3 regions of the Sinobaca sp. TMA16-18 genome follow, and region 2 is predicted to be linked to each of the others. Evidence: riboswitches for the same ligand, from Rfam matches in the RefSeq annotation. Region 2 holds a riboswitch; each other region holds the start of a gene.

Region 1 (10,297 bases), on a different contig from region 2:
TGGAGCAGGCAACTTAATATTTCCTCCATTTTTAGGTCAAGAAGCCGGAACGTCCTACCTTCCCGCTATTATCGGCTTTGTGATTACCGGCGTAGGGCTTCCTGTTTTGGGAATAATCGCGGTTTCCCTCTCCGGCCAGAGCTTTCAGGGGATTGCGGAAAGAGTAAACAAACCGTTTGCATTCCTTTTTATGATTATTTTATACGCAGCTATCGGTCCTTTTTTTGGTATTCCAAGAGCAGCGAACGTTTCTTATGAAATGGGCATCGTTCCTGTTCTGACGGATGGCGGTTCAAACACAGCATTATTTTTGTTTTCCATATTGTTTTTTGGCCTTGTATTTCTGCTGAGCCTCAACCCTACTAAGCTTGTCACAACGATAGGGTATGTTATTACACCCGCTCTGCTTCTTTCTATTGTACTGCTGGTCGCTGGAGCTTATGCCACCGGTTTTATGGGAGGAGGAGGCCCGCCATCGGATGAATATACTTCTCAGGCAATTGGAAGAGGTTTTGTTGAAGGGTACTTAACGATGGATACCATCGCAGCTTTAGCCTTTGGCCTGATTGTTGTGAATACATTGAAAGAAAAAGGTGCATTGGACCGACGCGAAGTAAGACGGTCAGCGGCTTCGGCAGGCATCATTGCAGGTATTGGTCTTGCCGCTGTATATATTGCTATTGGATGGCTTGGAGTGCACAGCGGGCCCCGTATGCTGATGGAAAACGGCAGCGAAATCCTTACTTATTCTGCAGGTGAATCTTTTGGTTTTACCGGTACTATTCTCCTCGGCTTAATTGTTACATTAGCCTGCCTTACCACCTGCATTGGATTAGTAACAGCGTGCAGCCAGTATTTTCACCGCTATCTGCCTTTCCTGCCGTATTCGGTGCTGGCTTTACTATTAACTATACTCAGCCTTCTCGTAGGCAACCTGGGGCTGAATACCATTATTTCTTTATCGGTTCCGCTTCTCGTCGCCATTTATCCGCTTGCGATTGTGTTAATCCTGCTCGCTTTGATAAATGAGAAAATAACGCTTCATCAGTCCCACTATATTGGAGCTGTTGCCGGTACTATTATTGTAAGTGCCTATGACGGGTTAAAGGAAGCAGGCTTAGTGCCTTTGGAGGGCATTGGCCTGTATTCCTACCTTCCATTTTTTGAACTGAACCTGGGCTGGATACTGCCGGCTCTGGCTGGACTTGTGATTGGTCACTTCTTCAGATCAAGATCGATCCCTTATTAAAAAAAGCGGGGCCGCTGGATACTCTCCAGCCCCTCGCTTTTTTATATTCTTACATAGACCATTGTTGCGTCTTTACCGCTTTGAAAAATATTGTCTCCTGTGTACATGAGCGTGACATTATTCAGACGATCTTCCATCTCTTTTATTTTTTGCTTTGCCACATCAAACGCGCAGTATCCCAAAAAATGACCGTTCACATAAAGGGAGCATTTATTGTTAGTTAAGTAAACAAGCTTAATATGTCTGTTCATGATATTAGTATAATACACACCGCCCCTAAGTCTTACCAAATCGTCATCCTCCGTTCTATATTGTTCTTTTTAAAGAATTAAATACATTATATAACGAAAAAACGGATTTGAAAACACTTATTTGAAAGAAAAATACATTTTAACGAACATTTTTTGTTCTTTATATAGAAATTAGTCAAAATAAAAAAAGGATCGTATGACACGATCCTTTTTTTAATTTTTAATTCTCCATTTGTTGAACTCAAGAAATTCCTTGAACTGATCTTTGGAAACTCCCGAATTCATTGCTTCTTCGACTATTTCCAGCCACTCATTATCGAGCTCTTCTTCATTAATTTCTGATTGCTCTTTAATTAAAAGATCAACCGATATGTTTAATACCTTAGCAATCTTCTCTAAAAACTGGATCGATGGATTTGTTTGAATATCTCTTTCCAGTGCACTAAGATACGACTTCGCGACTCCGGCCTGATTCGCCAGTTCTGTCAACGATAAGCCTCGCTCTTTTCGAAGCAGTTTCACCCTTTCACCAATCATCGCTTGAACCCCTTTGTATACTGTAGTTTGTGCTTTGCTGTAATTATAACATATAACGAATTGCAGTATGTTATAGTGAACGACATTTTTTTAAATTGCACACTTATGCCTATACTTATATTTACATAAATTAAAAAAATAAGCCATACGAAATGGCTTATTTTTTCCTGATTATTTGGTTTGTCTTAAGAATTCTTTAACCTCACTAGGGGTTAAACCAGCTTCTTTAGCCTCAACCATTAAATGCAGCCAATCTTGATCAAGCTTTTGTACTTTTGGAATTAATAATTCCATCAACCCTCACCCGCCTTTAGGAAATTTCCCCAGGCAGTTCAGCCGTCTTAGCTATAATAAGCCTTAGACCTGTAACTTTGCGAGACTGCTTTTCAGCAGCGTTGCCTTTTTCTGAAGGTTGCTTGTTAGTGTTTTTATCTTACTACATTTTCCAAAAAAATGTTAAAAAATTCCTAAAAGAATAATTATCAGAATCTTCTTTAATTATTATCCACCTGTATTTCTCCAAACAAAAACGGTATCTTTTTTGGCAGAATCTTTATATGAACCGGCGTTTCTTCATACACTTCTCCATCCGTGTCTGCTTTCATTGCTTTTTCCGTTTCCAGTTCCACCTCGGAAGCCTGAATATACTCAATAGAACTTTGTTCTAAATTGTACATAAAAGGATTTTTGGAATTAAAAAACTCTTTCAAAAGCGGTGCTCCGCTTTCTTTTATAATGTATACATCTATAAGTCCATCATTCAGGGAAATCTGATCACCCGGAAGGCGGTTTGTACCAATAAAATAACCATTTGCAAATAAGATCATTACAGCATCGTCCTTGTATTCTTTTCCATCTGCTTTTAGCGTAAATGTAAACGGCGAAGCATTATTAAACGTTTGGAGTGCACTGATAAAATAGCTTACTTTACCAAGCATTCCTTTCAGCTGATCATCGATATTTTCAGACGTTTCTGCGATCAGGCCGATGCCATAAAAATTAGAAAAATAGCGATCGTTCATTCTTCCGATATCGATATACTCTATATGGTTCTGTTCTACTACTGCAGCAGCTTTTTTTAAATTCTGCGGAATCATTAAAGATCTAGAAAAGTCATTGCAGGTGCCTGTGGGCAGGATACCGGTAACGGGAGGGGTTTCCAGCGTGGCCAGGCCGTTAATAGCTTCATGTACAGTCCCATCCCCTCCCATGATCATAATGATATCAAACTCGTTTCCCTGTTCACGGCAGAGCTGTTCTGTATGCCCCTTTTCCTGCGTGAAGGTAATAGTAAGCTCTTTTGTCTGCAGAGCCAGCGTGCTGACGGTCGCATCCAGGTTCTTCTGGATTTCATTATTGCCGGACGCACCGTTTATCAATAACCACATCTTATTATACATATTTACCATTCCTTCATTCTGTAGCGTTCTTACCCATATTCTATACCCTATTTTCTCGTATCACACGCTTTTTTAAAACCCCTGCCTGAGATTCGGCAGGGGCTGGCTATTTCTTTTTATATAAAGAAGGCGCATGACGGTATTCACTCATAGAATACTGCATCTGTTTACTATCAAGCATATACAATCTCCAGTCTTTATTGGGATACTGCTTTTGTAAAAAAGAAGACGCTCTTTTCATCTGCAGTGCCGTATATTCTGATGTTACCGCGTAGGCAGCTATATTCCCATCCGCCTCTAAATCTATTCCACTTATAATAAACAATCCGTCTGCTTGTGCCTCCCATTTCTCTTCCAGCCTTTCGGCAAGGGATTTGATTTCTCCAAGACGCTTCTGCAGAAGTTTCAGTCTGTGAATAAACTCTTTCACATTTTTAAATTGATTCGGGTTAATATATTTCCAGCGTCGTTTTATTGTTAAAGAAAGTTCTGCATCATCACTGAACTGCCTATATGCAATACTCCTCAGCATATAAATTGTAAAATCAAATACGGAGGAAGACTTTTTTAATACATATCCCTGCTGATTTTTCACCGTTTCTGCCTCCTGTTATCTGGCTTTTTCCAGTAATGGACATTGTTCGCACACTTCATTACAGGCCGACAATGCTTTATAGATAGAACACCAGGAACGTTTTGCATAGCAGACAGGAATTTCTTTTTCCTTCGCCCGTTCTTTCAGCTTACTGCTCACATTATGATTTATAAAATCTGTCAGTACCAGTACGAGATCTATGTTTTCAGGTATTTCGCGGTGCACCATTTTTACTTTTCTTCCGCTTATATGCATAATGTCCGAAAATCCCAGCTCATTCAATCGATCCGGGATGGCACCCAGCTTGTCTGCTCCTACTATTAATAACGAATTCATCTGAAGCCCTCCCGTTCTCATTGAAAATCATTCTCATTTAATATAATGTAAGTGTATTGAAAATCATTCTCATTGTCAAATGTTTTTAATATTTAGAAAATCGGGAATAGATGCATATAAAAGCATTCACTCAATACAAATAGATATGGAGGTATAAAATGATTAATAAGCAGCCTGACAGCGTTCAAAGGCTATTTTTCGATGATAATGGAAAAATACCTAATAACCCGTCCCTTCCCGTACTTCTTTACTCTGTTAAAGAACACTACCTTTCCGAATTAGAACAGACTTTTCGACAGAATGGATGGATCAACGCCTGGTACGGAAGTGTATTTACGTATCATCATTTTCACAGTAACAGTCATGAAGTGCTGGCTGTCATTAGAGGAAACGCATCTCTTCATTTAGGGGGGCCGCAGGGAGAAGCGGTGCATGTTACGAGCGGGGACATTCTGCTGATTCCTGCAGGCGTCGGCCATCGACTGCTTGACTCTGATGATATCTTTCAAGTGATGGGTGCTTATCCGGACAGCCGGGAGATAGACCTTTATACTGGAGATGAAAACAATCATGAGGTAGTATGTAGAAATATTCACCATGCAGCGCTTCCTTCGCTTGATCCTTTTTACGGCGAAAGCGGCCCTCTGCAAAACTATTGGAAATAAAGGAGACATACTCTACTATGGCATCATCAGCACATTATCAAATACTGCTTGCAGAACGTCCAGAAGGCATCCCTACGAGAGATACCTTTCATTTTGACAGAGTCTCTACAGCTTCCCCGGAAGCAGGAGAAGTATTATTAAAAACACTTTATTTGTCCGTTGATCCCTACATGCGCGGACGAATGAATGAAGGCAAATCCTATATCCCGCCTTTTGAACTTCATGAGCCTATTGCCGGAGGCGGCATTGGAGAAGTTATAGAAAGCCGCTCTTCCTCTTTAAAAGAAGGGGATATTGTGATCGGAAACCTGACCTGGGAAGAATATTCTGTTGTTGCTGCGGATGCTGTCCGTAAAATTGATCCTTCCCTGGCTCCGGTTTCCACCCACTTAGGTATTCTCGGCATGCCCGGACTCACTGCTTATTTTGGAATTAATGACATCTGCCGGCCAAAGCAGGGAGAAACAGTCGTAGTATCCGGAGCAGCCGGTGCCGTTGGCTCTGCTGCTGGTCAAATTGCTAAAATTTATGGGGCACGCATTGTAGGAATTGCCGGTACGGATGAAAAAGTCCGCTACCTGAAAGAGGAGCTTCATTTTGATGAAGTGATTCAATACAATACAACAGAAGATATGACAGCCGCCCTGGAGAAAGCCTGCCCCGACGGTGTCGATGCGTATTTTGACAACGTAGGCGGCGCCATTTCCGAAGCGCTTTATCCCCTATTAAACAAATACGCCCGTATTGCCCAGTGCGGCGCTATTTCAACCTATAACTCCATCGGAGAAGATGTTGGGCCAAGAGTGCAGCAGTACCTTGTGAAAGCGAGCGCCCTGATGCAGGGATTCATCGTAGCCGATTTTTCCAGTCGTTTTCAGGAAGGCTCTGAGAAGTTAGCCGAATGGCTTGAGCAGGGCTCTATAACCTACCGTGAAAACATTGTAGAAGGCATCCAGCAGACCCCTGACGCCTTTATTGGTTTATTTAAAGGAGAGAACCTTGGAAAACAAATTGTAAAACTTTAAAATGCTACATGAAAAGGAGAAAAATAAACAGGGGGGACTCCTGCAGAACAGCCACAGGAGAAGATAAAGAGGCGTTTTCCCCTCTTTAGCTGAGGCATGGCCTGCGGAAAGCACCCCTGTAAAGGTTTTGTATAAAAATACCTATATTTTGTCTTTTTCAAAAGCCTGAAAAAGGAGAAACCCGCTGGGTTTCTCCTTTTTATTTTTCTTCTATATATTCTTCGATCTGTTCACCTAAGTGCCGGCCCGGCTCGTCTGCAAAGCCCTGTACTTTATCTCCTGGCTTTAAATCGATGACAGGTACTCTTTCCCCTGATTCTCTCATTAAACAGACGCTGTCTGCCTGCTGAAGTACAGCCGTTATTTTTTTATTCTCAATAAATCCGGATACGTGCAAAAGGGGACGATGTTCCCATTTAGCCCGTCCGACAATTTTCCGGGACCATTCGCTGCCGTCAAATACATCAACAGTATGACCGCCTTGTATTTCCGAGGCGTAAACCGTATTGTCGGTCTTCCGAATATAGTGGTGAATCCCCCCGGCATTGACCCGGAATACTCTAGGTGGATAGGTATCCGTTTCATTGTTTTCCGAAAGCACATGAAAGTAGCCGCTTCCCGTGCTGCCGATGAGAAGTCCTTCTGTTGGAGACAAGCAGTCTGCCATATCAATACAGACTCTTGTCCCGGCTCCTGCTTCTGTCACTTCTTGGATTGTGATAACTGCTTTGCCCTCAACCATTCATTACTTCACTTCTTCCTGTTTACGCTGTCGGTGCTTTCTTCCCCAGTCTTCCATATGGTGCAGCAGGTCTTTGATGGATTCGCCATACTCCGTTAAAGTATACTCCACCCGCGGAGGTACGACAGGATAAGACGTCCGCTTCACCAGTTCATCTCTTTCCAATTCCTTCAATTGCTTAATCAATGTCTGATGGTTGATACGCGGAAGCCGTTTTTTAATTTCATTGAACCGAAGTGTTGTCCCCATCAATTCCATTAAAATAACAGCTTTCCACTTTCCACAGACAACCTCCAGCGTTTCTTTTATGTCTTCAGGTGTTGTCTCATTCATTAATTTTCTCCCCAGTCTCATCATAGTCTTCTTCAGCAGGAATTATTCACCACATTAATATATAGTATTAATATCCTTTTTAAGGAACTTGTAAACCTTAGCTGAAGCGGGGAACACCGTTTTCACCAGTTCGGAAAATGGAAAATAAAAGCAGCACCTTCACCCGGTTCACTTTCTACCTTTATTTCGCCTCCAAGAACTTCGGACAAACGAAAAGCGATGGAGAGACCCAGTCCGGTTCCACCGGTTTTTCTGCTTCGGGCTTTATCCACCCGGTAAAATCGGTCAAAGATCTTGGCCTGTTCCTCTTTACTCAGCCCTTCTCCAAAATCGATCACTTTAATACAGGCTGTATCGCCGCCCTCCACTTCTATAACGACGTTTTCTTCACTGTATTTTAATGCATTATCCAGCAGAATATATAAAAGCTGCTTTAATTTTTCTTTATCGGTTACTACTTCTGTATCTTCTGTCTTTTTCACGACAATATCCCGCTCGTACGTTTTACTGAAAGCATGGGATGCTTCTTCTGCCAGATCAGACAGGTCTACTGTCTGTTTTTTTATTTCCCGCATGGATTCATCCCTGGCAAGCGTCAGCATCTGTTCTGTAATGCTTTTCATTCTCTCAGACTCTGACAGAATAGCATCAAGTGCTTCCTCGCGTACTTCAGGCTTTTCTTTTCCCCATCTTTTCAGAAGCCCCGCATAACTGGCAATAATGGAAAGCGGGGTTTTTAATTCGTGGGAGGCGTCGGATACAAATTGATTCTGTTTTTCAAAATTGCTCTCGAGCCGTTCCATCATATGATTAAACGTCTCTCCCATTTCATACAATTCATCTTTGGAATTCCCCTTCAGCGTAAGCTTTTTCAATTCCCCCCGCTGCTGGATATCTTTCATCGTACGAATTAGTTCAAGAATAGGACGCAGCAGCAAATTGCCGAGCAGCCGTCCGCCAATAACTGTCGGTATAATAATAAGCAAGGTGGCGATTAATAACGCAATCTGAAGAAACCTCATGTTTTCTTCAAGTGCCTGCATATGCTCTGTCACTTCAAGCGTCACAATACTCCCATCCTGCCAGATAATCGGTTTCTCCACAGCTGCAAACCTTTCGCCGTTCCCGGACTGAAAGGTTCGCTGGGATTCGCCGGCCGAATACTCCGCCGGGAGCTGACGGAAACGGTCTTCCGTTGTTTGAATAGAGAGCACTTCCTCCTGCCCGATAATCCGAATCATGCCGTTCGCCGGTAAAAACGCCTGCAGAAGCGCCTCCGATTCCGCTGTATTTCCTTCAGTGGAAAGCAGGGATTCTGTAATGGACTCGGATTGATTCTGCAGCCTCTCCACTTCTGCATTAACCGATAACCGGTCAAATAATAAATAAATAGATATATTGACAATAATGACGATAAGAAGCATCCAGATCGTTGCAAACAGCTGGATTTTTGTTTTAAGCTTCATGACTGCTTCCTTTGATAGAGTAACCGACTCCGCGGATCGTATGAATCAGCTGGATTGGAAATGGTTTATCCACTTTCTGCCGCAGATAGCGGATATACACATCCACTACGTTTGTGTCGCCAAAATAATCAAACCCCCATACCTGCTCAAGCAGCTGGTCTCTCGTCAGAACGATATTGTTGTTTTTCATCATATATGTGAGCAGATCAAACTCTCTGGGCGTCAGCTCTATACTGACTCCTGCCCGCAGCACTTCCCGGTTATCCAAGTTGACCTTTATATCTTCTACTTCTACTACATTATGTTTTTTTCCCTGAGTCCTGTTTTCTGCGTAACGCAGCTGTGCCCGGATTCTTGCGAGCAGTTCTTCAATCTGAAAAGGCTTGGTCATATAATCGTTAGCTCCAAGGTCGAGTCCGCTCACTTTATCGGGCGTCTGATCTCTTGCGGTAAGTAGAATAATCGGCGTTACGTTATTTTCCTTTCGAAAACGGCGTAGAATTTCCATCCCGTTTAAACTGGGAAGCATCACATCCAGCAGAATTAAGTCCCACTTCTTTTCTTTTGCCCGCTCCAGCCCTTCCAGCCCGTCGTGTATGATTTCTGTCTGGTATCCCTCATACTCCAATTCCAGGCTTGTTACCCGTGCAAGCTTTTCTTCGTCCTCTATAATTAGAATCTCCTGCATGCCGCGCCCCCTCTCTTCTCCTGTTCTTCTCTAGCTTATCCAATTTCTTATTAAAAAAAAAGACTGAATCCATTAGATTCAGTTAGAGTTTGAAAAATAAATTCCATTTTTATATTTATACAGACCGTTCTTTTCGCACCGGTTTTTCCTGAGGTACTCCTTTATCCTTGGACAGTATCCAGCCGGCGGCTCCGATACCGACCAGCACGATATAAAACGAAGCTTTCCAAAGAGTGGATTCGGCGAAATGTTCCGGCAGGATAGATAAAGCCGGATGAGAAAGAGTATGGACCACCAGCTTCACTCCGACCCAGCCAACGATAGCAAACGCAGCAATTTCCAGCCCCGGCCTTTTTTCGAGCAGCGTCACAAACCAGCCGGCTGCAAACCTCATAATTACGACCCCTATCAGCCCGCCTGTTAGAATCACAAGGAACTGCCCTCCATCCATCCCGCCTATCATCGGAAGGCTGGTACGGGGAAGAGTAACAGCCAGAGCAACTGCGGCCAGAATTGAATCCACCGCAAACGCGATATCTGCGATTTCCACTTTTGCTACGGTGCGCCAGAATCCTGCAGGATTTTCTGCATCATGTTCTGTCTTTTTCTCCACCGTGCTTTCCTTATGAAACCATAATTTTCGGACAATATGGTTGATTGCGATAAATAACAAATATAGGGCACCAATTGCCTGCACCTGCCACACATCAATTAATAACGAAATAATAAACAAAGAGGCAAAACGAAAAATAAACGCCCCGGCCAGTCCATAGAACAATGCTTTTTTTCTTTTTTCCGGCGGAAGCCTTTTAACCATAACGGCCAGGACAAGCGCATTATCTGCAGCAAGGACCCCTTCAAGCAGTATGAGAACGAGCAGCACCCATCCGTATTCCATCAGCAGACTAAGTTCCATGTTTATCTTCTCCTTTTCCAAGATAAACCCGGTACCCTGCAGCGATAGTTATTCTGTGCAAAAGCACAAAAAACCTTCACCACGGAGGCGGTGA
Region 2 (10,297 bases):
GAGCATTTTCATTCACATCTCCAATGGCACGAAGGGCATACGTGGTCATTAATAAACCAAACGCCAGACCGGTCGCGGTTTTGGCGCCCTGGGCAAGCTGTGCGGAAAGAGCCGTTCCCGCTGCAAAAAAACACCCGCACAGCCCGATAGCGGCAGAATAGAGAAAAGCACCTGCCCCATCAATGCTCTCAATATTAAGCATCATTAATGCCGCTGTCATCATTAGAACTAAAACGGCATTTAAAAAAAACGCCGTGCCAATCACTGAAGCTAATGAAGACATTCTGCCGATTGGCAGGGCTATCAGCATTTCTGTCTTTCCGTCCTCTTCATCGCCTCTTGTATTGCGGCTCACAAACAGGATATTCATGATGCCGGCTGTAAGGGCCGTCATCGCAAGCATCTGATGGCCCAGCATAGCGCCATACGTATAATTATCCAATCCATAGCCGCGCCCTACTATCGCTGTTGTCGCCGGGTTTACCATCGCCGTCGTAAGCGCCTGGCGTTCTGCCTCGGAGGGGTAAAGTCCTAAAAAGGAGGCTGCCGTTCCGGCAGTTATTCCAACCAATACTATCAGCCATATGAGAAAACGAAGCTTGTTGCGCTTGATGACAAACCAGGACAGTTTTTTCGTTTGGGCAAATAAAGACTGATACATCTTCCTTCCCCCTCTATTGCGCTTTTGGACGCGCGGTTTCATAATGGCGCAAAAACAAATCTTCCAGCGTAGGAGGTGCACTTTCGAGCCGGGTAATCCCAAAAGAACTGACAAACGCCATCACATGCTCCAGTTCTTCTGTATCCACCTGGAATTGAAGAGCACCTTCTTTATGGGTCATTTCGTGGACACCTTTTAAAGAAGACAGCCCCTGCGGCGGTTTCTTCGTCTCCAGCAGCAGAGTGGTTCTCGTTAAATGACGAAGATCGGCAAGACTGCCGGTTTCGATAATTTCCCCCTGACGGATAATGCTGAGCCGGTCGCACAGTTTCTCCACTTCGGACAGAATATGGCTTGATAAAAGCACACTTTTTCCATTTTTCCTTGCTTCCAGTACCTGCTTTTGAAAAATCTTTTCCATCAGCGGATCGAGTCCGGATGTTGGTTCATCCATAATATACAAATCTGCTTCAGACGCAAAGGCAGCGATCAATGCCACTTTCTGCCGGTTTCCTTTTGAATAGGCTCCGCACTTTTTAGCCGGATCCAGATCGAACATCTCGATGAGCTCGCTGCGCCTCTTCGCATTCTTCGTTCCATGAAGCTTCATAAACAAGTCAATAACTTCTCCGCCCGTTAAATTCGGCCAGAGGCTGACGTCACCCGGAACATAGGCAATTCGCTTATGCACGGCGACCGCTTCTTTCCATACATCCTTTCCAAAGATACGGGCACTTCCGCTTGTTGCTTTAATCGCACCCAGCAGCACACGAAGCGTCGTGGACTTTCCTGCCCCATTCGGGCCGATAAATCCGTAAACCTCGCCTTCTTTCACTTCGATACTCACTCGATCAAGTGCCTTAACCCGTCCAAACGTCTTTGTCAGCTCCGTCGTCTCCAGAATAGTCATGACAGCTTACCTCCTGTTTATAGAAGCTTTTTTTTAATATGTCTAAATAGTCATGAAATTCATCCCAAAAAGGCTCCATTTTTATTTCACTTATCATTTTCCCGTGCAGCCTGTGCTTTATATCATTGCCGTAACCTTCCACTGCCCAGGTGATCAGCTTAAATACTTTTTCTACATCGACGTCGTCCCGGAAAAGTGTCATATCGACGTTATGGTACATCTTGCTGTAGCCAAGCCTCGTCAATTCCTCATATTTTTCCCGCAGGGACGGGCTCCACTCTTTTTCGTCTGATAGAAACAACGTGCCGAGAAACGCAAAAAGATACGGATGCGATAAGTAACAGTGTAGTTTCTGCTCCGATGTTTTCCGGTAGCGCTCGATAAAATCAGTTTCGGACTCATCAATGTAGGCATAATATTCCGTTTTGATAAATTCCATGCTGTAGTCCACTAAATATTCGTACATGCCTTTTTTGCTTTTAAAGTAATAAAACAGCATCCCTTTACCGATCTGGGCATCTTTAACGATATTGTTTGTGGACGCCTGCTTGTATCCATTGTCGCTGAATTCTTTTAATGCGGCGTCCAGAATGGCTTTTTTCTTCTCCGGCTGCAGGTTTGCAAAAGATGTTGTAATAAGCCATCCCTCCGTTCATTTTTATTAGACCGCATTGGTCGACTTAAATATAGCATGTTCGACCGTTCTGGTCAATTTACTTTTTTTCCTTCAAATGTTTACAGAACCTGCCGATAACTAGAGTATGCGCCTCCCATAAATGAGACCCTCTGCACGTGATATTAGAAACACCAAAACATACATATGGAGGAATACATAATGAAAAAATCTTTACTACGCTGCACTACTCCTTTGGTATTTGCCTGTCTGATTGGCTTTGCTGCTTTCCCTACTACAGCGGACGCCTCGGAGCGAATACACGGGCAGGACCGGATTGGTACCTCCATTGGCATTTCAGAATACGGATGGAATAAAAGTGATTATGCCATTCTAGCCCGAGCAGATCATCCTGCTGATGCGCTGGCTTCTGCAAGCCTGGTTGCTAAAAATGATGCTCCCATACTGTTAACAAGATCTGGCTCTCTTGACTCCCGTATTATTTCGGAACTGCGCCGCTTAAACACGAAAACAGTTTATCTTTTGGGTGGCACGCAGGCAATTTCTTCTACTGTAGAAAAAAAGCTGAACGCTGAAGGCATTTCTGTCCAGCGTATTTCTGGAGACACCCGTTATGAAACAGCTGAAGCCGTGAACGAAACTTCCAGTTATGATAAGAAAAGTTCCGCTCTTCTCGTAAGCGGTGAAGTGGCAGCTGATGCACTAAGTGCTTCCGGCATGGCTGCCATTAAAGAACGTCCGATATATTTAACCAGAAAAAACAGTTTAAGTGTGAACCTTCCAGCTAACGTTAAACATGTAACTATTTTCGGAGGCACGGCTGCAGTAAGTGCCTCTGTAGAGCAGCAGCTTCGCAATGAAGGACGAACGGTAGAAAGAATTCAAGGAGCAGATCGTTATGAAACAAGTATTGCTGCTGCAGAATCTTTATCCGCCTCCGGACAACATAATATTTATGTGCGCGGTACTTCTGTAAACACTCAACAGGAAGATTACCCTGATGCTGTAGCTGCGGCTGGACTTGCAAATAAGTTAAATGCACCAGTTATCTTATCCCATCACAGCAGCGCTCGAACAGCTACCGTCGACTACGCTCAAAATTCCTCCAACCGCAGCTTAATCTTAGGGGGAACTGCGGCCATCAGCGATTCGGTAATGGCAGCTTATGAAAAATCTTCCAACAGCGATACATCGACCCCTGAACCACCTAAAGAACAGGTCGGCGGCGTTCATACGAGCGTTATTGATAACGTCATCGCAAGGGGAGAAAGCTATATCGGCACTCCGTACTTGTTTGGAGCAGCCCCTACAATAACGTCGGCTTTTGACTGTTCATCCTTTACCCAGCGTGTGTTTGCTGAAAATGGTATTACGCTTCCACGGACTTCACGCCAGCAGTATTTAGCCGGAACCCCCGTTGCTCGGTCCAACCTGAAAAAAGGAGACCTTGTCTTTTTTGATACGAATAAAAATGGCATCATTAACCATGTGTCTATCTATATTGATAACAACACATTATTTCATGCCACAGTGAGTAAAGGCGTGGATTACACCCCCTTTTCTGCCTACTGGAATGATGGATACTTCGGTGCTGTTCGTGTGACGCCTTAATTCTCATAAAGGTTTTCTTCTTTTGGAAACGGGTAGAACAATAGGAATTACGTTTTGAAAGAAGGAACCGTACATGAAACGAAACGCTGACCAGAAAAACTGAAAACAGCATCTTTCCTATTTGTGGGAAAGGCGCTGTTTTTTATTTACAGTCGATTCGTATTTAAGTCTTCACAGGGGAACGTTTATTCGTATATACTTAGAAAAATCCTGTTCTGCTGCTTTAGGAAAGAGAGGTGTGCGATGGAAGACGTCAAAATGATAGAAGAGCAGCACCTTCAGACCGCAGATCGTTTTCTGCTTACCGAGTTGCTTGTGAATACAATGGAACAAGACCGCTCTTTTTTTCTGGAAAAGACGATGAAGCTTGGCCATTACTACCAGGAACTGTTTGACGTGCTGATTCTTCGGATAAAACGGGACCTCCGTGATATCAAGCAGGATCTACAGCAGCAAGGCATTCGACTCGCCCGGGCCGATGCGGCTTATCCGGGTTTTATTGTATATGACATTTACTGCGAAGGCCGTCATGAGCGTCTACACCTGTTGAAGCTCAACATGAAAAAACGCATCAGTGAGCTGCTTCGCTATTACCTGCTCGGCGATTCTGCTTTTTTCGATACATATTATTCATTAAAGTAACAAACGGACACTGGAGTCAATATTTTACATTACAGCGTTTACATAACGGGGGTTAAGCTTTATACTTTTTGTAACTACTCAAGCAGGAGGCGGCTTATATGAAATACAATCCGATCGGAAAAACAGGTATTTCTGTATCTGAGCTTTGTTTTGGCACGATGTCTTTTGGAGGCAATGCAGACGAAGAAACGTCTAAAACTATGTTCAATCGCTGCCGGGAAGCCGGCATTAACTTTTTTGATACTGCCAACAACTACAATGACAGCCGGGCGGAAATAATTCTGGGAGACTGTATCGCCGGATGCCGGAATGATATTGTGCTGACAACCAAAGTGGCCAATCCAACCGGTACGGATGTGAATGCACGCGGATTGTCCAGGCGTCATATCATGCTTGAGGTCGAGAACAGCCTGCGCCGATTGAAAACGGATCGAATTGACTTTTATTTTCTACATAAATTCGATTCACTCACCCCAATGGAAGAAACTCTCCGCGCTCTTGACGATCTGCAGCGCCAGGGGAAAATCCTTTATCCGGCGGCCAGCAACTGGGCAGCCTGGCAGCTCGCGAAAGCTCTGGGTATTTCAGCTAAAGAACATCTCAGCCGCTTTGAGTTGATCCAGCCGATGTATAACCTTGCCAAGCGTCAGGCCGAAGTCGAAATCCTTCCCTTTGCCGCTTCCGAACAGGTCGGAGTGATCTCCTACAGTCCTCTCGGGGGCGGCCTGCTTACCGGAAAATACGGCGTAACGGACAGACCGGTCCAGGGACGTTTGGTCGAACAAAAGATGTACACCGACCGTTATGCAGATACGGTTAATTTCGATATTGCTGCACGCTTTTCTTCCTATGCAGCCACCCATGGCATCCACCCCGCTTCTCTCGCTGTCGCCTGGGCTAAATCGCATCCTGGTATCACCGCCCCTATTATCGGAGCGCGCAGCCCGGAGCAGCTTGAGCATTCGTTAAACTCATTGGATATTAATATGACACCTGAATGGCGCGATGAAATTTCTGCCTTATCCCCTGCTCCGCCTTCGGCCACGGACCGTTCGGAAGAGCTTATTACCACTAAACCTCAGAATCACATCCTGTAGCCTACAGCGCAGGATTTTTTGTTGGTTTTTTTAAAGGGAACTATTGGGTTATCCAGAATATATTCAATAACAAGCCATATATTGAGAGGTGATGTGATGGGAGCAGTCATCTTCGGTCTTCTTTTCCGACTACGAATAAAGGAGGCAGTATACTGATGATTCAAGGGATGAATCCGTATCTTATGATTGATGGCAAAGGCCGGGAAGCCATTGTATTTTATGAAAAAGCTTTAGGAGCTGAAGTGATTGACAGTCAAACGTATGGGGATATAAAAGATATGGAAGGCATGGAAATACCGGAAGGTGCCGAAGGGCTTATCCTGCACGCCTATTTAAAAATAGGCGACATGGATTTAATGCTCTCCGATTCGCTTCCGGGGATGCCCGGGCCGGATGTTTCCGGAAGTCTGGTAGCCATTGCGCTTCATGTAAGTGATGCCTCCTCTGCGGAACAGATATTTCAGGCGCTTGAAGCTGAAGGAGAAGTCGTGATGCCGCTTGAGAAAAACTTTTTCAGCCCGGCCTACGGCCAGGTAAAAGATCCGTTCGGCGTGCTGTGGCACGTGTCGACTGTAGAAGAAAACCAATAATAAAAGCTGAAGCTGGGGAACGTGCCCCTGCTTCAGCCTGTAAGAAACAAACCTTTTATTCTTTCACCAGTTTTTCTTTGTTATTCTGAAACAGCTGTACGGCCAGGAACAATAGTGATGTAAGCAGAAGAAGCGTCAGCCAGTTGCCGTCACTATAGCTGTTGGTCACAATAAGATAGGCAAACACAAAGCTGTACATGATATTCGCATAAATCATTTTGGAGCCGGCCCGTCCTTTTGTCTTTTTGTTATACCGGGTGGCACCAATAACCCTTGCTTCTTTCTTATATGTAAAATACCAATACAAAAAGGTGATACCGCTCGTGCCAAGGCTCAGTCCCCAGCTCACATCGCTTTCTTTTACCACAAAGGTAAAAGGAACGGCGATGACAAACACAAGGGCTGCATAAATAATAGAAAATTTTAGTCGATCTTCCATAATGTCCTCCTTCTCCTGTGCTTCCTATCCTTCTATTATAATCACATTCATCCTTTAGAACAATGGTCCTTTTCTTTCGGAAGATAGTTGCGTCATACCGCCTGCCTGTGCAGCGTGCACAAAAAAACCGAATATTTTTTCAATTTCTTTTAATGTGACCGGTGATTTCATAGTACAATAAAGACAGTTACCAACCTTCAGAAAAAGGCTACGCTGTTGAAAAGCAGTTTCGCAAAGTTACAGGTCTAAGGCATTGCGCTAAGACGGCTGGACCGCCTGAGGAATACTCCTAAAGGTGTGAGGGTTGATGAGCAGACAGAATGAGAAAAAGCTGGACCACGAATGGCTGGCTTTGATCCTTGAGGCTAAAAAAGCCGGACTTACCAGGGAACAAGTCAAGGATTTTCTGCAGTATGCGGACGAATCAAAAAAGAAGCCGTAAACACTCGGCTTCTTTTTTTGGGTATTACACGAGATTAATCTGGTTTTTTCCGAGGTTCTTGGCTTCATACAATGCCCGGTCAGTTTTCTGCAGTATCGCTTCCATCGAATCTTTATTGGAAAAATAAGCCCCGCCTATGGAAATATTAAGAGCAATCGGATACGGGTTCTGCCCGCTTTTGTTTTGATCCTGCACGACTTTAAGTATTTTAGCCGCTACTTTCTCCAATCCGTCGGCATTTGTACACGGAAGCAGGACGGCAAATTCATCGCCGCCGATTCTAGCCAGAATATCCGTTTTTCTCGTAGACTTTCCAAGGAGGAGGGCAAGCTGTTTAAGCACCACATCTCCTACCAGATGCCCGTATACATCGTTGACCGTTTTAAAATTATCCACATCGATAGACAGCAGGGATAAATAGGATCCATTTCGCTGCAGCAGTGCTACCTCCTGCTCCAGGCGTTTTTCGAAATACCGTCGATTATACAGACCTGTCAGTGAATCCGTTTCTGCCTGCTGCTTTAACTGCAGTTCCAACAGCTTTTGTTTTGTCACATCTACATGGCGGATCACAACGCCCTGGCGCCCCAATCCCTTTTCAAGCAGCGGAGTCGCCTGCATTACATTCCATCTTTTTTCGGTCGGCGTGTGACAGGAATATTCATACGTGAAATAATCTTCTTTTCCTGAAAGAATGGACAGTAGACCTTCATATACATGGGTACTGCTTTCGATCGTATGCAGGTAGTTCGCACCGACTCCCTGTAAATCACAAAGGTTATTTTGGCTGCCGGCCGAGCGAATCCATTCATCATTCACAAAAAGAATTGTTCCAGCATGATTGATCACACAGATTTGATCCCGAAGAGAGTTTAATATGGATGTACTAATCGCAAAATCTTCGGCCAATATTTCTTTCTTTTCCATTTTCATAGCAGGCATCCTCTCAAGAATGAACTATCTGGACGACGGTCAGTAGATGTACATACCAATTATTTCCTTTAGTATATATAAAACTTTTCTTTATTTCACTAAAAACATCCAATAAATGCTATCGTTATTCACTATATTTTCTTTTTGTTTAAACAATACAACATAATTGGGATACAGCATTCTTATCTGCTTAACATATTCCCCTTATTTTCCTGTTTCTAACACTATCTTTTCTTTTTTTTGTAGAAAAGAGAATCTATTCTCCTCCTTTTTTTGATTCTCTTAGAAAGAACTGGAATCGACCGGGAGCAGAAATTGGAGGACTGTCAGCAGTTTGTATTGCTGCTGAACTATTTTAGCTTTTAATATGGTTTGTGAAATTAACAAAAGGGATTCATATTTTTTTGAGCGGGACACGTTTTAGAAAACAGAAAATGGTGAATAATAGTAAAAGAAGTACCCGGCTGCGCTTTTTAATACAGCATTTTATACAATAATTTCACAATCAGGGGGATGTCCGATGGCAAAAGCAGTAAATGATATTAAAAATGATGAAGTAACGTTAACGCTTGATTATGATGAAGTGGCCGTTCTTCTCGGTATGTTAAACACATTCCGCGGCGATAAAAAACGAAACGTACAGCCCTTTATCGACGAGCTTTCCAATCCGGAAGAAGTATAAACAGTTGAATAATGAACCAATACTGACTACTGAAAAAACCTCTGACATCCGTAAAGGACATCAGGGTTTTTATGTATGCTTTTGTTTTTCTATCCGCCTTTTGTGCCCCATCAGCAATAGAATCACTATAAGTAATGGCATGGTTGTTACGCCGGTCAGAAGTCGGTCTGCCTCCTCCGCCCTTATAAAAGCGGCCAGTCCGAGCAGAAAAAATACTCCACTGCCCGCCAACAGAATGTAGAGTATTCTTCGATCGAACCTGGTGCGTTCTTGTTTTGTGCCGGAAGCCAGATAAGCGTCAGGCGCTATAAACAAGCCAATAACAACTCCTGTCACTACCATGCTGAGAACGAGCTTCCAATCGATTGCTCCGTTAATGAAAAATCCAATGATTATTCCCGCCGCTGCAAAAATACTTGTATAAACAGCGGCTATTCGCAGCCTTCTTTTCATTCAATTCCTCCTTTCGTTTTATTTGTGACTGTCTACTCTCTGGATGCTGCCACTTTATTTAACTCGGCGTAGATATCTTCCTTTTCGCATTCCCCGTACAGAAACGAAGCAGTCGTGCTCATGACATCATAGAAGGCCCGGTGCCCTTCTTTCGTGTTTTCCAGCCCTACTTCCTTCATGACCGTGAGTTCAATACCATTAAATTCTTGTTCTTCCATTGCTTCTCCAATGTACAGTTCCATAGAGGCAATATAATGATTAAGCAGTTCTTCTGGAATCGGGCTGTTCATTTGCATCAGTCCTTTATTAGTTATGGTCAGGCAAATATAACATGTCTGGAGCTTATTGTGAAAAACACCGACCGGATTGTTACATAATCTTCTACGACCTTAAGCCCCGATCCCTTGTTACTGATTTTTTGTAAGCGCTATCTGTTGTTTAACGAATAATGTTATAATTTCCAGAAATATGTTTATACGAAGGAGAATTCTTATGAGCAGCCTGATTGACCGCGCCGAACTGGCAAACTATTTATACAAAGACTTATTTGATAAAATTCATGCAAGCCAAAATAGAAAGCTTCATTACCAGACGCCTTCTGATCCTATGACACTTACCGGTCTTACCCTGCAGTTTGATGATAAGCAGGAACTCACCGACTTTTGCAGCCGGCTTGAGAACCACTACCGTGCCTGCGATTCCGCCCAGTTGAAGCCGCTGCTTGTTTACAACATTGACCGGGATCTCGCTCTGGCCGTGAAAGAAGCCGGTTTCTCGATACATAACGGTGAAGATATCCAGCCTATCCCGAAGGCATCTTTTCTGGCGATACATGCAGCCCGTCACACCGCAGAAGCAGACGGAAGCCACCTTCTCGACTTAACGTTAAAGCTATTCTCAAAAGGGGCCTGATACAGGTTGTGCTGATGCCAGCACAGCTTTTTTGTTGTTTTCAAATCTTTACCAATTTATTATACTAAAGATATGTGAAGGACTTACTTTTATAAAAATGAGGAGAGACACGATGAAAAAATACTGGTTACCATCTATGTTCTGCGGCGCAGTGTTCATTCTCGCCGCCTGTGGGGGTGAACAAACCCCGGAGGATGAACCTGTAGAAGATACAGAATCGGCGGAAGAAGCGGCAGCCGAAAAAGAAGAACAGAAAGCTTTAGAAAAGCAGAAGGAGGAAGAACGTCTGGC
Region 3 (10,297 bases), on a different contig from region 2:
ACCCATCCGATAACGATGATCGCCTTATTGAACTGACGGACTATTAAATAAAAGGAGCTGTTGGAAATATGAAGAACATAGCGGATTTACTAAAAGCCTCTTCTTATACTACTGTAATGACAGGAGCCGGTATGTCCACAGAAAGCGGGCTCCCGGATTTCCGGTCCCAGCAGGGACTCTGGCAGAAGTATGACCCCGTGAAAATGGCCAGCACTGAGGCTATGCACAACAACCGCTCTTCGTTTGTTTCCTTTTATCAGAAACGAATCGAAGCTCTGCAGAGCGTATCTCCAAATGACGGGCATATTCTCCTGTCGGAATGGGAGCGTACCGGCTTTGTCCAGCAGATTATCACGCAAAACGTAGACAACCTCCATCAAAAAGCAGGAAGCCGTTCTGTATCTGAACTCCATGGGTCTCTGGCATCGCTCCGCTGTAATGACTGCGGAACCCGTGAAGATACGTCTCTTTATGTAAAGGCAGAAACAGCCTGCCCTTCCTGCGGCGGACTGCTCCGCCCTGATATTGTTCTATTTGGGGAAATGCTTCCTTCCAAGGCATTGGAACAAGCAGAGAAAGCCGCTCTGCAATCAGATCTTTTTATCGTACTGGGAACAAGCCTCACCGTAGCGCCGGCTTCTTATTTTCCTGAAGATGCAAAACAAAACGGTGCCTCCCTGGTTATAATCAATGAAAGCGAAACAGAACTGGACCATTTGGCGGACCATCTGTTTACCGGTCATACAATTTCAGAAACGATCCGTTCAATCCATTCCTACCTTTAAATAGCCCAGTACTTATCTGCCGTAAAAGTGATGGTTACCCACTTTCCCATGTCCACCTGCTTTATGCCCGCCTCGAAATCCCTGCGGAGAATATCCATTTCCTTTACGTTCTGAATGTCGGACGTATCGTCAATAATATAATCAATATCAATATACAACGTCTGCCCTACTTTGGTTGTTCTTACAATCATATCCTGCATGTTGTACTTCACTAATAACTCTTCTGCTTTCGCATGAATAAGAGCTGCTATGTCCGGTGCCGGGACCATTCGAATTAATTCTCTTCCATTACTGCGAAGAAGCCGGTACGGCATTTTTAAAAAATACAAGCCGATCACAAGTACCATCAATGGATCCACGTAAGGTATCACAGTTTGAAAACCGGCGGCCTGCAGGATAAAAGCCAGCAGAAATCCTGCCAGCACTCCCGCACTCAGCAGGGTATCCATCAGCCACTGGGCTGATTCTGCCTGGAGAAAAGAGGAACTCTCCCCTGCCTCCCTGCCCCGGATCACACCATATACCCCGCCGCATAGAATCGTACTTATTACGGCATACACAAGAGCGCTGCCGAGCGCAATTTCTCTTCCACCGTTCCATAACGCGTAAATAGAAGAAGCGATAGCACCTATACATAAGAGGGTAATTACTAAAGCTTTAAATGAAACAATGAGCGGCTCGATCGATTCTTTTCCGTATTGAAACTGCTTAAGGTTTTCTTTTTTCATAAAATAATAGGCGCTGATCGACATAAAGGAAAGTCCGAGGCTGATGAGGGAATACAGTCCGTCAAACAGTATCATCTGGGAGGCAGCAGAGATGCCCCAAATGATACCCATAACAGAAAATAATAAAGCCCCCGTCACAGATAAACGAAGCAGCGTTGATTCTTGTAATTTCACGATTAACTCTTCTCCTTTAATGAATGAATGTCAGTCATTTTGACTGCCAGGAATTTATTTCAACCCCTGGGTAATAAATAATTTAAGCTCTTCCCGATATTCCGTACTGCCATCATAGTGTTCATCAAATAAATACACCTGTTCCGCTGACTCTTCCATGACGCCGATCAGCATCTTGGAAGTAATCCTTACCCGGATACCCGGACGAATTTCTTTTTTCCGGATGGCACCTTCAAGAAGCTCGTCCATCCAGCGGTAATAAGGTTCATAAATTTTTTCCCATTCCTGCAGGGCCCCTGATAAAGAAAGACCCGAGTAGCATAAGGCGAGTACATCTTTATATTCCGCAGTAATTTCAAATGTAGCATCTACAATAGCTGCTATTTTCTCTTCAAACGTCTGACCTGCAGTAATTTTTTCTTCCATAATTGTTAAAATATCATCAAGCAGCTTTTCTGCTATCGCAGGAATTAATGCATATTTTGAAGGGAAATATAAATAAAAGGTCCCCTGGGCTATTCCGGCCTGCTTAACAATATCGGCTACTTTTGTTTTTTCGAGTCCCTGCTCGGAGAATACGTTGATGGCACTTTGCAGGATCCGTTCTCTTTTTGTGGTGTCTATAATGTATCCCTCCTGAAAAATGAATGACTATCAGTCATTTCTAATTGTAACATGTTATCTTTTGTTCTTCCAGTCCGTTTATGCTACGATTAATGAAAATGGTTCTCAGTTAAGAAAGGATGACTTTCCCATGATTCAAACGCAGCGTAAAGACCTTGCCGGTATTATTACAGAAAGACGATCCATCAACTCTTTTTCGGATGAGCCAGTATCCGAAGAAATGATTATCGACCTGCTGGAAACAGCAAAGTGGGCACCGGACCACGGCGTACGGGAACCGTGGCGCTTTATTCTCTGTCTCGAAAATGGAAAGGAAAATCTGCTGGAGGCAATGCTTGCTTACAACAGCCAGTGCAAAAAGCAAAAAAATCCTGATAAAATACGCGCAAAAATAATGGGACCTTCCGCTCATCTGCTTGTCATCAATGCTGCCGAAAAAAACCGCAAAAAATGGGAGGAAAATTTCGGCGCTTCCAGTGCACTTATCCAAAACTTTCAGCTTTGTGCCTGGGAACAGGGAATCGGCATGATCTGGAAAACCGGCGGCTATGTTGACAGTGATGTATTCAAGGAAGCGATGCACATTGATACTGAAGAAACGATTGTCGGGCTTATGCAGATAGGTTATCCGGATCATATACCTGCTGCTAAGCCAAGAACTTCCGTGCTGAATAAAATAACGACATTAAAATAAAAAAACTCCCGGCCACGGCCGGGAGTTTTGCTGTTACGAGGACATAAAGTCGCCGCCGTTAATATGAATACACTGGCCGGTCATGTAGGAAGATTCATCAGACGCAAGCAGTACGTACGCTCCTACGTGCTCAGAAGGCTGTCCGGGACGTCCCATCGGGGTGTCTGTTCCAAACTTTTCCACCGACTCTCCGTCAAATGTAGAAGGAATTAACGGCGTCCAGATCGGGCCCGGGGCTACCATGTTAACTCGTATCCCTTTATCGACCAGGCTTCCTGCCATACTTCTTGTAAAACCAACAATCGCTCCTTTTGTTGCGGTGTAATCAATCAGAACAGGATTTCCTCTGTATGGATTAATGGATGTCGTGTTGATAATCGAGCTTCCATTTTTTAAATGCGGAACAGCAAATTTAGTTACATGGAAAACAGAATAGAAGTTTGTCCGGAATACTTTGTCGAGCTGTTCAAACGAAATATCCTGAATGTCGTTCTGCGGATATTGAATAGCTGCATTATTTACTACGATGTCCAGCTTCCCCAGTTCACTGACTGTTTTCTCCACAATATCTTTGCAGACACTCTCTTCCGATACATCTCCTGGAAGCAGTACTGCTTTTACACCCTCCTGCTCTACCAGGCGTTTTGTTTCTTCCGCATCATCGTGCTCATTGTAATAGCTGATTGCTATATGCGCACCCTCTTTGGCATAAGCCATTGCCACAGCACGACCAATGCCGCTGTCTCCTCCTGTAATAAGAGCAACTCTGTCTTTAAGCTTTTCTGCTCCTTTATACTGATCCGGCTGGACCGGATGGGGATCCATTTTCGATTCTACACCCGGCTGTTCCGGCTGTGTCTGATTCGGCTGTCCTTCTGTCTGTCTTTTCGAGATGTCCATATATATCCTCCTGCTTGATTTTATTTAAATGACTTGCTGGCAATACTCCTCCTCTTCCCCCTCCTCTTCTTTTAAAACACAAACCAGCCAATTTCTTCATTATTTATCCAAAAAATGGATCAAAATACACATGTATATTTATTTCGGAAACTGAAACATTATTCTTGACTTTGTCTATTGGGTTCGATAAGATAAATCATGGCAAAAAACTTGAACGTTTTATAGAAACCAATCAGTTTTAAGGAGAAGAATGAATTTATGATCGAAGAGAAAAAGCAGTTCATACTCACTAAAAGCATGCATTTATTTTCAGAAAGAGGCTTTTATAAAACATCGGTTCAGGATATAGCTGAAGCGTGCCGTATGTCCAAAGCCTCTATTTATAAGTATTTTGAAAACAAAGAGGATATTCTCTTAAATATTGCTACACACAACCGTGATCAAATGATTGCCAGGTCGGAAGCAATCCAGATGGATACTTCGCTTACACCCAGAGAAGCGTTTAAAGCAAAAGTAATGGAGGAAATCCGCGGGTTTATCGGCAAGCGGGAATTCATTTATATGCTCCAGCAGGCAAAACCCCAGCAGTCACGCAGAGTTAATGAGCTGATGAATCAAAGCTACGGCATTCTGCTGAACTGGCACAAAAACATGCTTCTGGAAGGATTCGGAAGTGATGTTCAGGCGAATATCTGGGATCTGACTATTTTATTTAAAGGCTTTACCCGGGAGATCACGCTTCTTTTAGATAAGAAAAAAGAAGAGCATGTCGACTACGAAGCAATAGCAGAGTTCGTTGCCTCCAGCATTGAAGCAGTCATTGCTTCCCGGAAATCGAAAGAGCCGTTGTTTACTTCTGCGTATATGGCTCCCTTTATAGAAGAAGCAGAAAAAGAACAGCACCAGCCTTTTGAAAAAAGATGGAACAACAGCCTGCTTGAACTTCAGGCTGCCATTAAAACAAAACTGCCGGAGGAAAAGCACGAATACTTTCAGCAGGCTGTCCGGCAGCTGAAAGAAGAAATGGTTCGAACGAATGTAAATACGATTATTGTGGATGCGCTTTTCACTCACTTACGTCAGCAGAGCGAAATTGAAAAAGAGACCATCCATGCTGAGCGTATTTACCGCTCAGAGCACTAGGAGGAAAGGGAAATGACAGATACTACAACCGGAAAAGAAATTAACACAAGAATTATTGTATCTATTTTAATTACAGGCGCTTTCATCGCGGTGCTGAACCAGACACTTCTGGCCACCGCCATTCCAACCATTATGGGAGATTTAAATATTAATGCATCCCAGGCCCAGTGGCTTACTACTGTATTCCTGCTTGTTAACGGTATTATGATCCCCATTACAGCTTTTTTAATTGAAACGTTCACGACCCGGCGCCTTTTTATGGCTGCTATGGGGCTGTTTGCTATTGGTACCCTTATTGCCGCTGTGTCGCCTGCATTCAGCATCCTCATCGTCGGACGTATCGTGCAGGCCATGGGGGCAGGAATTATGATGCCGCTTATGCAGACCGTGTTTCTGCTTATTTTCCCTATAGACAAACGCGGAGCCGCTATGGGGCTTGTCGGTATGGTTATATCATTTGCACCCGCCATCGGCCCTACTTTATCAGGCTTAATTGTTGATAACTATTCATGGCGCCTGCTTTTTTATATTATTTTTCCTATTGCCATGATCAATTTAATTGTGGCCTATTTTAAGATGACAGACGTTACGACATTAAAGCACCCGAAAATGGACAGCCTTTCCATTATTTTATCCACCTTCGGCTTCGGAGGCCTGCTTTACGGATTTAGTACAGCGGGTTCAAGCGGCTGGGGGGCACCGGTTGTCACCATCACCTTAGCCATAGGGGTTGTCTCCCTCGTAGCCTTTATTACGCGGCAGCTTAAACTGCCTACCCCTATTCTTGAATTCAGGGTATTTAAAAACCCAATATTCACTTTAACTACCGTTATTACGATGATTGTTTTTACAGCTATGATCGGGGCGGCTACTATACTTCCTTTGTACATTCAGGACGCCAGAGGGTTCACCGCCCTGCAATCCGGGCTTATTCTCATGCCGGGCGCTATAGTGATGGGAATCTGTTCTCCTATTACCGGCCGTATTTTTGACAAGGTCGGGGCAAGATGGCTGGGCCTTATCGGCATGGCATCACTTGTCGGAGGTACGATTCCATTTATCTATTTTGACAACATGACTTCGTTAACCGCTATAGCTACGCTGCATGCATTCCGCATGCTTGGCATGGCCATGGTCATGATGCCGATGACTACCGCAGGCCTTAATCAGCTGTCGGAGGATTTAATTCCCCACGGCACCGCCATGACGAATACGATGCGTCAGGTGGCAGGCTCCATCGGCACGGCTGTCCTGATTACTATTATGAGCAGTGTTGCGGCAGGCTCTGCTTCTGCTCCATCGACTGCACTGATCGAAGGCGTCAATACGGCCTTTCTCGTTACCGCCGTGATTTCTCTATTGGGACTTGTCTTATCCTTTTTTATTAAAGGAAATAAGAAACCAAGCGAGGCCTTCCAGCCGGCGTCCGAAAAAGGAAACTCCCCTTCATAGAATAAAAAAGCCAGACACTCCTCATGGAGTGTCTGGCTTTTTTCTGCTTTTTGAGACATATGGACTACTTGAATCCCAAAACCTCCACGGATAGTCTACTGCTTCTCCGCTGTTGTCAATGCCAACCCGCGGTCCCGCTTCAATATTTCCCGGTATTCTGCCTTCCAGCAGATAGACAGAGGTGTCATCACAGCAGTGCCTGCCATAATCCTCCATCGAGATTCCTAGCGCTTTGGTTAGTTTTCCGGGACCATTGGTCCATTCCAATTCCCTGCGACCGCTTCTGCGGCTTTCCATCAGGTCCTGTCCGGATAAGGGCTCGACCGCTCTAATCAAAACGGCCTCCGGGCTGTTTTCCGGCGCGGATACAATGTTAAACAAACAATGGGTATGCATCGTGTACGTGTATACATGCCCCGGGGAAGCAAACATAATTTCTGTTCGTTTTGTACGTCTGGCTTTGTAACTGTGGGCAGCCCGGTCTTCCGGGCCTATATAGGCTTCCGTTTCCACAATTCTGCCTGTCGTTCTGCCCTCCGGTGTTTCTTTTACAAGCGTCTGTCCAAGCAAAGCTCTGGATAATTCCAGGGTCGGCAGATGGAAAAATTCTTTATCAAGGCGTTTCAATAGATTTCCTCCTCTATATTAGGGATAAAATAACCGAAAATAGTTACTTCGACTCATGATTAGAACAATATAAAGAACTATAATGTTCTATATAACGTATATCTATTTATTCATTTATTTATTTATGCATTCATTTTCTTATAGGGAGGGTAAACCGTACATGATTGGTGAAAACATACGAAGGTACCGAAAACAAAAAAGAATGACATTATCTGATTTAGCCTCGTCAACCGGTATCTCCAAATCGTATTTGAGTTACATTGAAAGAGGAATTAAACACAATCCCTCTATTGATGTGCTTGAAAAGATTACAGAAGCACTTGAAATTAATATTTCCAGCATAATTACAGATTCCCCTGCTCCCGCTTCGAAAGACGGGGTAATTGACGAAGAATGGCAGGCCTTGATCCATGAAGCGATACAAGCGGGTATCAGCAAAAAGCAGTTTCGTGATTTTCAAAAGTTTATCCGCTATGAGAAATGGACGTCATTCGAAAAAGATAAGAATGCCAACTAGTTTCTCCAGGACATACAAAGAGCATGTTAAAACAATAACCTTGTTTTAACATGCTCTTTACGTGTAGTAAACGGTTAAAAGATAGCAACACTCTTTTCTATCATTACATACTACTTTTTTGTCTGGTATTTATTAATGCTTTACTGCTTGAAAAAATTCCAGGATCTCTTTTTTTGTCATACCTGCTGTTTTAGCTTCGCGTATTAATACCATCCAGTCGTAATCCAGTTCTTTTGTTTCCAATATTTCCAACCTCCCAAGCCTTTATAGGATCTCTCCCCAGGCAGTTCAGCCATCTTAGCATATAGCGCCTTAGACCTGTAACTTTGCGTAATCACTTTTCAATGAACTTGCCTTTATCTGAAGGTTGATTTTAATATCTTATCACCAACAAGCTGTCAGGTAAAACGATCTGTTTCGAAAACCTCTATTTTCTTATTACATTTTGATCTATACCCCATTTCAAAGTGAGGAAAACGCAAAAACGTTCTCCCGAAGAAGAACGTTCAGCTGCCGAAGGTACTTTTACCGTCAACCTGATGCGTTATTTTGTTATTTCTATAAATACAACCTTTAAATAATCGCCCTCTTTGTAAGAAGCTGTATAAGGATGATCATCGGGAAGACGGACGCGCTCTGTGACGTTTTGTTTTACTTCTGCTTTCGTACACGCTTTATCAATTTGCTTTTGGAAAGCTTTCATTCCAAAACCTCCAAAATTCGTTGAAGCGATGATCGTACCCCCATCTTTAATGATAGATATCGCATCAACGAGAAGGGAAGTATAATCCTTAGCTGCAGAAAACGTGCGTTTCTTCGTTCTTGCAAAGCTTGGGGGATCGAGCACAATGACGTCATACGTAATATTTTTCTTTTTAGCATAATCAAAGTAGGCAAATACATCCATCACCCGTATTTCCTGATCCTCACTTATAATTTCATTCAGCTCAAAATTCTCACGAACGCGTGTCTTGCTTCTGTTTGCTACATCAACATCCACTGTTTTGGCAGCACCCCCGGAATGAGCGGCAACAGAAAAAGCACCGGTGTAGGAAAAAGTGTTCAGAACCGTCTTTCCGGCTGAATATTCATCGCGCAGCCGCTTTCTTGCGTCACGCTGGTCGAGAAAGATGCCGACCATTGCTCCATCATTTAAGTACACGGCAAAGGTCATCCCATTTTCTTTAATATGAAGCGGAGCAGGAGCTTCTTTTCCTTTTACAAAATCGTCGCCTTCTATATACTGGCCCTGCTGCTGAAAACGCCTTTTTTCGTACAAGCCTTCATAAGCAGTCACGGCTTCAAGCGCGCGGATAATAAGAGAACGAAATGCATAGATGCCTGCACTGTACCACTGCAGCAGATAATAGCCGTTAAAATAATCAATTGTTAATCCGCCGATGCCGTCTCCCTCACCGTTAAACACTCGAAAAGCAGTCGTGGATTCATCTTCAAAAAAAGCTTTTCTTCTCTGCAGAGCCGCACTCAGTTTTCCAGTAAAGAACTGCTGGTCAATGGCTTCTTCTTTTTTCTGCGTAAGAATCCAGCCGATACCTTTATTCTGCAGGCCGTAGTATGCTTTTGCGATAAACTGGCCCTGCGGGGTCATTAAATCAAAAACGGTTCCTTCTTCCGAAAGTTTTTCCCGTTTATTTACCATGTCTTCATGGATTAAAGGGTACCCTTTCTGAAACGTTTCAACGGCTTGCTTTGAAGCAGAAATCTTCATTATTTCAGTCATATATCTCATCCTTCATTTTTTAATATCATTCGGTCCATCCATTTAATAAGAAACGGGAGCAGTAAAAACAAGACAATCACACGAATAATGTGAAGCGTTGATACGAGCGTCGGCTCCAGCTGCAGGGCAAATGCGGTGGAAGACATTTCTGCTGCGCCGGCAGGCACCGTGCTGAGCAGACTTGTTATGTATGGGAGCGGGGTCATTAACGTGAATAGTCCCGCTAATGTAAGGCTGAGCAGTAAAAAACACTGCAGAATCCCCAGGCTTGGCAGCCCGATGCTTTTCACACGAAGCAGCGTCTCCCTGTCAAAGCGGATGCCTACCATGGCACCAATCAGCGCCTGTCCAATGCCTGCTGCATACCCAGGTGAAGCAAGACCCGGCACGATCCATTCCCCGACGGCAAATCCAATGGCCAGCGCATAAAGAAGAGCTCCACCGGGAATTTTAACATATTTATTTAATACAATAACAAGTGTGACAATAAAGAATAAAATCGGAAAACCGATGAATGGATTCCAGACGCCCGGGTCAGCCGTCACACCGCCGGAGGGAGCGGCTGGATAAAACAGCACAGCGGAAAGAGGAATAAGAAAGACAAAAAAAGTAATCCGCGCTGTATGAAAGGCTGCGACAATGCGGTCATCCGCCCCATATTCCCGGCTGACGCTGATTACTTCCGACGCTCCGCCCGGCACGCAGCAGAAAAAAGCTGTCTTTACGTCCAGGCTTGTCCATTTGTACATCAACATTCCAAATACAAGCCCCATCAGCAGTGTAATCGATAACGTGACAATCAGGGGCAGAATATAGGCTGGAATGACCGCGAAAAGCTCTGTGTCCATCAAAAAGCCAATGTTGGCTCCCACGAGCGCCAGAGCTGCCTGAAACGGCCAGCCTTCAAAGGTA

The links. Region 2 has a riboswitch for cyclic di-GMP ahead of AC5W14_RS00280 (anti-repressor SinI family protein). Riboswitches for the same ligand answer to the same signal wherever they lie in the genome.
Region 1: linked by a shared signal. The riboswitch ahead of AC5W14_RS08845 (anti-repressor SinI family protein) and the one ahead of AC5W14_RS00280 (anti-repressor SinI family protein) in region 2 are both predicted to bind cyclic di-GMP.
Region 3: linked by a shared signal. The riboswitch ahead of sinI (DNA-binding anti-repressor SinI) and the one ahead of AC5W14_RS00280 (anti-repressor SinI family protein) in region 2 are both predicted to bind cyclic di-GMP.

What each region holds. Positions count from the first base shown of each region.
Region 1 is NZ_JCAKFM010000004.1:84,903-95,199, forward strand. Features, by position in the region: gene brnQ (branched-chain amino acid transport system II carrier protein) at 1-1,249, shown strand, start outside; gene AC5W14_RS08835 (hypothetical protein) at 1,291-1,500, opposite strand; gene AC5W14_RS08840 (helix-turn-helix domain-containing protein) at 1,714-2,037, opposite strand; gene AC5W14_RS08845 (anti-repressor SinI family protein) at 2,209-2,331, opposite strand; cyclic di-GMP riboswitch class I at 2,361-2,447, opposite strand; gene AC5W14_RS08850 (diacylglycerol/lipid kinase family protein) at 2,532-3,425, opposite strand; gene AC5W14_RS08855 (hypothetical protein) at 3,544-4,032, opposite strand; gene AC5W14_RS08860 (DUF2325 domain-containing protein) at 4,048-4,368, opposite strand; gene AC5W14_RS08865 (cupin domain-containing protein) at 4,527-5,033, shown strand; gene AC5W14_RS08870 (NADP-dependent oxidoreductase) at 5,051-6,058, shown strand; gene AC5W14_RS08875 (3-dehydroquinate synthase II) at 6,258-6,800, opposite strand; gene AC5W14_RS08880 (winged helix-turn-helix transcriptional regulator) at 6,804-7,133, opposite strand; gene AC5W14_RS08885 (ATP-binding protein) at 7,256-8,599, opposite strand; gene AC5W14_RS08890 (response regulator transcription factor) at 8,589-9,287, opposite strand; gene AC5W14_RS08895 (TerC family protein) at 9,403-10,203, opposite strand.
Region 2 is NZ_JCAKFM010000001.1:43,529-53,825, forward strand. Features, by position in the region: gene AC5W14_RS00235 (ABC transporter permease) at 1-661, opposite strand, end outside; gene AC5W14_RS00240 (ABC transporter ATP-binding protein) at 675-1,571, opposite strand; gene AC5W14_RS00245 (TetR/AcrR family transcriptional regulator) at 1,522-2,037, opposite strand; partial or broken gene AC5W14_RS00250 (TetR/AcrR family transcriptional regulator) at 2,038-2,208, opposite strand; gene AC5W14_RS00255 (cell wall-binding repeat-containing protein) at 2,407-3,816, shown strand; gene AC5W14_RS00260 (YhjD family protein) at 4,060-4,458, shown strand; gene AC5W14_RS00265 (aldo/keto reductase) at 4,557-5,555, shown strand; gene AC5W14_RS00270 (VOC family protein) at 5,711-6,145, shown strand; gene AC5W14_RS00275 (hypothetical protein) at 6,201-6,584, opposite strand; cyclic di-GMP riboswitch class I at 6,781-6,864, shown strand; gene AC5W14_RS00280 (anti-repressor SinI family protein) at 6,892-7,026, shown strand; gene AC5W14_RS00285 (sensor domain-containing diguanylate cyclase) at 7,051-7,959, opposite strand; gene AC5W14_RS00290 (hypothetical protein) at 8,480-8,641, shown strand; gene AC5W14_RS00295 (hypothetical protein) at 8,711-9,094, opposite strand; gene AC5W14_RS00300 (hypothetical protein) at 9,127-9,384, opposite strand; gene AC5W14_RS00305 (hypothetical protein) at 9,587-10,006, shown strand; gene AC5W14_RS00310 (hypothetical protein) at 10,119-10,297, shown strand, end outside.
Region 3 is NZ_JCAKFM010000004.1:105,241-115,537, forward strand. Features, by position in the region: gene AC5W14_RS08945 (PQQ-dependent sugar dehydrogenase) at 1-47, shown strand, start outside; gene AC5W14_RS08950 (NAD-dependent deacylase) at 69-785, shown strand; gene AC5W14_RS08955 (cation diffusion facilitator family transporter) at 782-1,687, opposite strand; gene AC5W14_RS08960 (TetR/AcrR family transcriptional regulator) at 1,742-2,332, opposite strand; gene AC5W14_RS08965 (nitroreductase family protein) at 2,442-3,005, shown strand; gene AC5W14_RS08970 (SDR family oxidoreductase) at 3,039-3,905, opposite strand; gene AC5W14_RS08975 (TetR family transcriptional regulator) at 4,164-5,048, shown strand; gene AC5W14_RS08980 (MDR family MFS transporter) at 5,061-6,500, shown strand; gene AC5W14_RS08985 (DNA-3-methyladenine glycosylase) at 6,522-7,127, opposite strand; gene AC5W14_RS08990 (helix-turn-helix domain-containing protein) at 7,288-7,644, shown strand; gene sinI (DNA-binding anti-repressor SinI) at 7,777-7,887, opposite strand; cyclic di-GMP riboswitch class I at 7,924-8,009, opposite strand; gene AC5W14_RS09000 (class I SAM-dependent rRNA methyltransferase) at 8,189-9,385, opposite strand; gene AC5W14_RS09005 (AbrB family transcriptional regulator) at 9,391-10,297, opposite strand, start outside.